2 regions of the Erwinia persicina genome follow, and region 1 is predicted to be linked to the other one. Evidence: predicted binding sites of a transcription regulator. Region 1 holds the regulator's gene; the other holds the start of a gene.
The links. Region 1 encodes CRP, which controls carbon source genes, mostly activating them, when cyclic AMP is high. Its sites were predicted from a motif close to ATGTGANNNNNNTCACAT; they were not measured.
Positions count from the first base shown of each region.

Region 1 (3,925 bases):
TGGCCACCGTCAGTACCGCGCCATCGTTCGCGTCCAGCCGGCGTGATACGATTTGCTGCAACGCCCCGACCACACTCGCGCCCAACACCAGCGGGTCCGTACTCTGCTGCGGCATCGCCGCATGCGCCCCCTTTCCCTGTAACACCAGGTCAAAATTGTCACAGGCGGCACTGAAGACGCCCTCTTTCACCGCCACCGTCCCCGTTGGCAGGGTGGGAAACACGTGTAAACCATAAATCTGTGATACTCCGTCCAGCACGCCGAGCTTTACCAGCTCACTGGCCCCCCCCGGTGGCACTTCTTCCGCATGCTGAAAGATGAATCGCACCTTCCCTGCCATCTGCGCCTGCTGCTGGCATAACACCCAGGCAGCCCCCATCAGCATCGCCGTATGCGCATCGTGCCCGCAGGCATGCATCACGCCGCGATGACGCGAGGTAAACGGCTCCTGATTCAGCTCTTCAATGGGCAGGGCATCCATATCGGCCCGCAGAGCAATGCATTCCCCGCTGTGTGGGCCTGAAAGTTCAGCCAGCACACTGTTGGGGGTGGGCCGGCTGATAGCCAGAGGACCAAACTTTTCCAGTTCAGCAGCGACATAGTCGGCCGTGCCCTGTTCATGAAAAGAGAGTTCCGGGTGGGCGTGGATATGACGCCGCCAATGCAACACTTTTGCGGTGACATCCTGAATTAACGTCTTGGTATTCATCATCACTCCGTGATTAGTTGAAACGATAGAACGACAGGCCGGAGTATTCAGACCTTCGGTCACTGCGCCGGTAAATCAGCGTGAAGGACAGTAAACAGGATGAAATATACTGCGCTCACCTCACCAGACTGTGGCGTGAAATGCGCGTGATGACGTGCTCAGCATGATGTGCCGCTGGCGAAGATGGCGGGAGGAAAAGAGTGACGCGAGGGAACTGTACGCCCCTCGCGCAGACATCAGTCACATGCTGTCAGGCGAGGTCAATGACCTCGTAGCTGTGACTCATTTTGACACCCTGCCCCAACATAATGGCCACCGAACAGTATTTCTCTGCGGAAAGGTCGACGGCGCGTGAGACGGCTTTATCACCCAGCGCTTTGCCGCTGACAATAAAATGCAGATTAATGTGCGTGAAGATTCGCGGAGCATCTTCACGGCGCTCCGACGTGAGCTTCACTTCGCAATCAGCCACGTCATGACGGCCTTTTTGTAAAATAGAAACCACATCAATGGCGCTACAGCCTCCGGCGGCCATCAGCACCATCTCCATCGGGCTGGGTGCTTTATCCCCGGAGTTACCGTCCATCAACACCTGATGACCCGATGAGGATTCTCCCAAAAATGTCAGCCCTTCAACCCATTTAACACGTGCCTGCATAACAAAATCCTCGATTTCATTCAGTTACCGCAGAGTACGCTGTGTCAATAAAAACGGCAACGCTGCCTTTTTCCAACTATGCTGAAGCGAGACAACAGAAGACAGCCTTGTAAAGCTGTGCTACAAACAAAGCTGCAATTATTTACTGGCAAGACAATGCACAGTAAAACGGGACGACAGCACGAGCCATGCTCTTAACAGAGGCCCGTATAATTCCTATGGGAACGCTTGAATATTTCAACGCCTGACAGGGACTCATCCCCTGATATCCTAAAATATTTCGCGCGGCAGGTTAGCGGTAACGCACTTCTCCCCCGCAGAATAGAGGGTATATTTAGGCACGATTACAAACAGAGGATAACAGCGAATGGTTCTCGGCAAACCGCAAACAGACCCTACACTCGAATGGTTCCTGTCACATTGCCATATTCACAAATATCCATCCAAAAGCACGCTGATACATCAGGGTGAAAAGGCGGAAACCCTCTATTACATCGTTAAAGGTTCTGTAGCGGTGTTAATCAAGGATGAAGAAGGCAAAGAGATGATCCTCTCTTACCTCAACCAGGGCGACTTTATTGGCGAACTGGGCCTCTTTGAAGAAGGTCAGGAACGCAGTGCATGGGTACGTGCGAAAACAGCCTGTGAAGTGGCTGAAATCTCTTACAAAAAATTCCGTCAGCTGATTCAGGTGAATCCTGACATTCTGATGCGTCTCTCTTCACAGATGGCGAGTCGACTGCAGGTTACGTCAGAGAAAGTGGGTAATTTAGCTTTCCTGGATGTCACCGGACGCATTGCCCAGACGTTACTGAATCTGGCCAAACAGCCCGATGCCATGACGCACCCGGACGGCATGCAAATTAAAATCACCCGTCAGGAGATCGGCCAGATTGTCGGCTGCTCCCGTGAAACCGTAGGCCGTATTCTGAAAATGCTGGAAGATCAGAACCTGATCTCGGCACATGGTAAAACCATCGTTGTATACGGCACACGTTAACCGGCTCTGAACCCACGGCGCGACGCCCTGTCGCGCCGTTTTTATTTGGTGTGGCTCATGTGGCGGAGAATTATCTATCACCCGGAAGTTAACTATGCGCTCAGACAAACGCTGGTGCTGTGTTTACCCGTGGCGATCGGCTGGATGCTGGGCAACCTGCAAAACGGACTGCTTTTCTCCTTAGTGCCCGCCTGCTGTAATAACGCCGGTCTGGATACCCCCCACAAACGCTTCTTTAAACGCCTCATCGTCGGCGGGTGTCTGTTCGCCTCCAGCAGCTTCCTGATCCAGTACGCCGGGTTAGAGGGCGTGCCGTTGCCGGTTATTCTGCTGATCATGGCCTTAGTGCTGGGCGTCACGGGTGAGATTAGCCCCCTTCATGGCCGCCTGCTGCCGGCTTCGTTAATAGCCGCCATCTTCACGCTCAGCCTGGCGGGGCGGATGCCGTTGTGGCAACCGCCGCTGTTATATATTTTGGGGACCGTCTGGTACGGGGCATTTAACTGGTTCTGGTTCTGGCTGTGGAAAGAGCAGCCGATGCGTGAAACCCTCAGCCTGCTGTATCGCGAACTGGCTGACTACTGTGAAGCTAAATACACTCTGCTGACCCGACTTACCGATCCACAGACTGCCCTGCCCCCACTGCTGGCGCGCCAGCAGAAAGCCGTCGATCTGATTAACACCTGCTATCAGCAGATGCATATGTTGTCCGCCAATCGGGACAGCCACTACCAGCGTCTGACACGTGCATTCCAGGTGGCGCTTGATCTGCAGGAACATATTGCGGTCAGCCTGCATCAGCCGGAAGAAGTGCAAAAGCTGGTGGAAAAAAGCCATGCCGAAGCGGTGATCCGCTGGAACGCACAGACCATTGCCGCCAGACTGCGGGTACTGGCCGATGATATTCTTTATCATCGTTATCCTGAGCGCTTTACAATGGATAAGCCTCTTCAGGCACTGGAAAAGATCGCTCGTCAGCACCCGGACAACCCCGTCGGCCACTTTTGTTATTACCACTTCAGCCGCATCGCACGTGTGCTGCGCACTCAGCGTCCGCTGTACCGCCGTGACCTGATGGCCGACCGCCAGCGTCGCCTTCCTCTGCTTCCGGCGCTGAAGAGCTACCTGTCGCTGAAATCCTCAGCCCTGCGCACCGCTGCACGCTATGCGGTCATGCTCACCTTTGCCAGTTCCCTGGCGCTGTTCTTCAACCTGCCGAAGCCTTACTGGATCCTGATGACGGTAATGTTTGTCAGCCTTAATGGTTACAGCGCCACCCGGGTGCGTATTCAGCACAGAGCACTGGGAACGCTGGCCGGGCTGATCATCGCTGCCGCCACGCTGGGTCTTCATGCACCAGAGTCCTGGGTGCTACTGGTCATGCTGATCATTACGCTGGTGAGCTATCTGTTTATCCGCAAATTCTATGGCTGGGCCACGGTGGGCTTCACCGTCACCGCGGTTTACTCGTTACAGTTGCTCGCTCTGAATGGCGCGCAGTTCCTGCTGCCGAGGCTGCTGGACACACTGATGGGCTGCCTGATCGCCTTTGGCGGCA
Region 1 is NZ_CP082141.1:359,511-363,435, reverse strand. It holds gene K6L24_RS01555 (amidohydrolase) at 1-712, opposite strand, end outside; gene K6L24_RS01550 (OsmC family protein) at 960-1,367, opposite strand; gene crp (cAMP-activated global transcriptional regulator CRP) at 1,735-2,367, shown strand; gene K6L24_RS01540 (YccS/YhfK family putative transporter) at 2,425-3,925, shown strand, end outside.

Region 2 (3,925 bases), 1.1 Mb from region 1:
CAGCCTAAGTCGTTAATTAAGCAATAAGCGCCTCACGCACGTGACTGAGAACAGGTATCCTCTCTTTCTTTACCTTGAGAGGATACCTGGCTTGGGCATACGCATCCCGATAACCCTCGGCAATATTGCGCCGCTGGCGTTAAAACCCTTCCACCCAGGCAAACTTGCCCTGGTCTGTGAAGGCGGTGGGCAACGCGGTATCTTCACCGCTGGTGTGCTGGACAGTTTCCAGCAGGCTCACTTTAATCCCTTTGATCTGATGCTCGGCACCTCTGCCGGGGCACAAAATCTGTCGGCTTTTGTCTGCGCCCAGCCAGGTTATGCCCGCCGCGTCATTACCCGTTACACCACCAGCAAACAGTTTTTCGATCCGCTGCGCTTTGTGCGCGGGGGGCATCTTATCGATCTCGACTGGCTGATAGATATTACCCGCAGGGAGTTTCCGCTGGCGATGGCGTCGGCTGACAAGCTGTTCTCCAGTGGGCGCGAGTTTTATATGTGCGCCTGTCGCAGCGATGACTATACCCCCGGCTACTTTTCGCCTACGCCGGACACCTGGCATGACATTATCAGAGCCTCCAGCGCGATACCGGGTTTTTACCGGCCGGGCGTGCTGCTGGATGGGGTCAGCTATCTTGACGGCGGGATCCGCGATGCCATCCCGGTCCGCGAGGCCGCCCGGCGCGGCGCGGAAACCATCGTGGTGATCCGCACGGTACCGTCGCAGATGACCTATACTCCTCAGTGGCTGAAACGCGTGGAACGCTGGCTGAGTGACGGAGCGCTGCAGCCGCTGATCAATATTATGCAGGTGCATGAAGAGAGCTACGGCGAGATCCAGCGCTTTATTGATAAGCCGCCGGGGAAACTGCGGATCATTGAAATTTACCCGCCCCGCCCGCTGGCCAGTTCGGCGCTCGGCAGCCGGATCGCTTCGCTGAATCAGGATTACCACCTGGGCAGGCGCTGCGGCCGTTATTTCCTTGCCACACTGGGGCAGTTCCTGAGCGAAGGCAGCAGCCTGACCCGCTTCCGTACGGTGGTGCCGCCCGCTGCTGTGGCCAATGAGTCTGACCGGCAGGGGATCCTGCCTGGTCCGCTGTCAGGCAATGATGTTGGCTTTGATAAAGGATCGCTGGCATGACGCTGCGCTTCGTTGATACCCACTGTCACTTTGATTTTGCCCCATTTGCCGGCGATGAAGCGGCCAGTATTGCCCGCGCCGCGGCGGCGGGAGTAGAGAAGATCATTGCCGTGGGGGTGTCGGCTTCGCGCTTTGAAGGTGTACTGGCGCTGGCAGAACAGTATCAGGCTGTTTACGCAGCACTGGGCGTGCATCCGATGGCGATTGCAGAGCACCAGCCGCAGGATCTGGTAACGCTGGAACAGCACCTGCAGCGCCGGCGCAATAAGCTGGTGGCCGTGGGTGAAATTGGCCTCGATCTCTATATCGATAATCCGCAGTTTGACCGCCAGCAGACGCTGCTGGACGCACAGCTGCGGCTGGCGCGTGAGTACGACCTGCCGGTGATCCTGCATTCGCGCCGCACGCATGACAAGCTGGTTCAGCATCTGCGGCGTATCGATCTGCCACGCCGTGGCGTGGTGCACGGTTTTGCCGGCAGTGAACAGCAGGCGCTGGCCTTCATCCGCGCCGGGTATGCCATCGGCGTGGGCGGAACCATCACCTACGAGCGCGCCAGCAAAACCCGCCGGGCGATATCCCGGCTGCCGCTGACGTCACTGTTACTGGAGACGGACTCACCCGATATGCCTTTGCAGGGATTCCAGGGGGAGCCTAACCGCCCTGAGCGGGTAAAAAATGTCTGGCAGACGCTGTGTGAACTGCGTGCTGAACCCCCACAACAGATTGCTGAAACGCTGCGTGAAAACACCCGCATCCTCTTTGGTCTTTGAACACACCCGACTTGCCTGATCCTGTCCGATCCCGTAATGTTATTATTATAACATTTTCCTCTGGCCCCACCTGGCTGTCCCTGCGCCAGCAGCGGCCATCAGAGGTGATTTAAATCACCTTTAATGTAATAATCATGAAACTGTCATCTTTTTATTGTGAGGATCGCCACAACATGCCGGGGATCCCGCTGTTATAATTCTAACATTACAGGGCATTTCAGGCTGCCAGCCTGGCGATCGTGCCCTGACTGATAACGATCTGGAGATAAACCATGTCCGATGTAAAAACTCAGGCGCTGCGTGCGCTGCAACTGATGGATTTGACCACCCTGAATGACGACGATACCGATGCAAAGGTCATCGCCCTGTGTCATCAGGCGAAATCCCCGGCGGGGAATACGGCGGCCATCTGTATTTACCCACGTTTTATCCCGATTGCACGTAAAACGCTGCGTGAACAGGGCACCCCCGATATTCGTATCGCCACGGTGACTAACTTCCCGCACGGCAATGATGATATTGCCATTGCGCTGGCCGAAACCCGCGCGGCCATTGCCTACGGCGCCGATGAGGTCGATGTGGTGTTCCCTTACCGGGCGCTGATTGCCGGCAATGAAACGGTCGGCTTCGAGCTGGTAAAAGCCTGTAAAACCGCTTGTGCTGAAGCCAACGTGCTGCTGAAAGTGATCATTGAAACCGGTGAGTTGAAAGAAGAAGCGCTGATCCGCAAAGCCTCAGAGATTGCGATTGATGCCGGCGCTGACTTTATCAAAACCTCTACCGGTAAAGTGCCGGTGAATGCCACCCCGGAAGTCGCGGAAATCATGATGCGCGTTATCGCTGAAAAAGGGGTGAAAGCGCAGGTCGGCTTTAAGCCTGCTGGCGGCGTCCGTACCGCTGACGATGCAGCGATCTACCTGAAGCTGGCCGATGATATTCTGGGCAGCGACTGGGCGGATGCGCGTCATTTCCGCTTTGGTGCCTCCAGCCTGCTCGCCAGCCTGCTGAATACCGCCGGTTTTAGTGGCGCGACCAGCGACAGCAAATATTAACAGGCGGGTGGGTTCGCCATGTTGAACCCGCGCCGGCCGCAGCTAAACGGGCTGTACTGATCACGCCCGTTTTGCACTTTAATTCATTGAAATACCGGGGGTTACCGTGTTCCTGCCACAAGAAATTATCCGTAAGAAACGTGATGGACTGGCGCTGAGTGAAGAAGAGATCCGCTTTTTTATCAACGGCGTGCGAGACAACACGGTATCTGAAGGGCAGATTGCTGCGCTGGCGATGACCATCTATTTCCACGATATGTCACTGCCAGAGCGTGTGGCCCTGACCATGGCGATGCGGGACTCCGGTTCGGTGCTGAACTGGAAGGCGCTTAACCTGAATGGCCCGGTGGTGGATAAACACTCCACCGGTGGCGTGGGGGATGTTACCTCCCTGATGCTGGGCCCGATGGTGGCAGCCTGCGGTGGCTTCGTGCCGATGATTTCCGGTCGTGGGCTGGGTCATACCGGCGGCACGCTGGACAAACTTGAGGCTATCCCCGGATTCGATATTTTCCCACAGGACGATCGTTTCCGTCAGATTATTAAAGACGTGGGTGTGGCCATTATCGGCCAGACCAGCTCACTGGCACCGGCGGATAAACGTTTTTACGCCACGCGTGATATTACCGCGACGGTGGACTCTATTCCGCTGATCACTGCGTCGATCCTCGCCAAGAAACTGGCGGAAGGACTGGATGCGCTGGTGATGGATGTCAAAGTGGGTTCAGGCGCCTTTATGCCGACTTTTGAACAGTCAGAAGCGCTGGCGCAGGCGATTGTCGGCGTAGCCAACGGGGCCGGATGCAAAACCACCGCGCTGCTGACCGACATGAATCAGGTGCTGGCCTCCAGCGCAGGTAATGCGCTTGAAGTCCGCGAGGCCGTTCAGTTCCTGACGGGGGCGTACCGCAACCCACGTCTGCTGGAAGTCACCCTCGCGCTGTGTAGTGAAATGC
Region 2 is NZ_CP082141.1:3,926,977-3,930,901, reverse strand. It holds gene K6L24_RS18175 (patatin-like phospholipase family protein) at 92-1,144, shown strand; gene K6L24_RS18170 (TatD family hydrolase) at 1,141-1,917, shown strand; gene deoC (deoxyribose-phosphate aldolase) at 2,190-2,969, shown strand; gene deoA (thymidine phosphorylase) at 3,076-3,925, shown strand, end outside.
Region 2: a site for CRP is predicted at 2,072-2,089, ahead of deoC (deoxyribose-phosphate aldolase). Genes of this name have one in related genera too.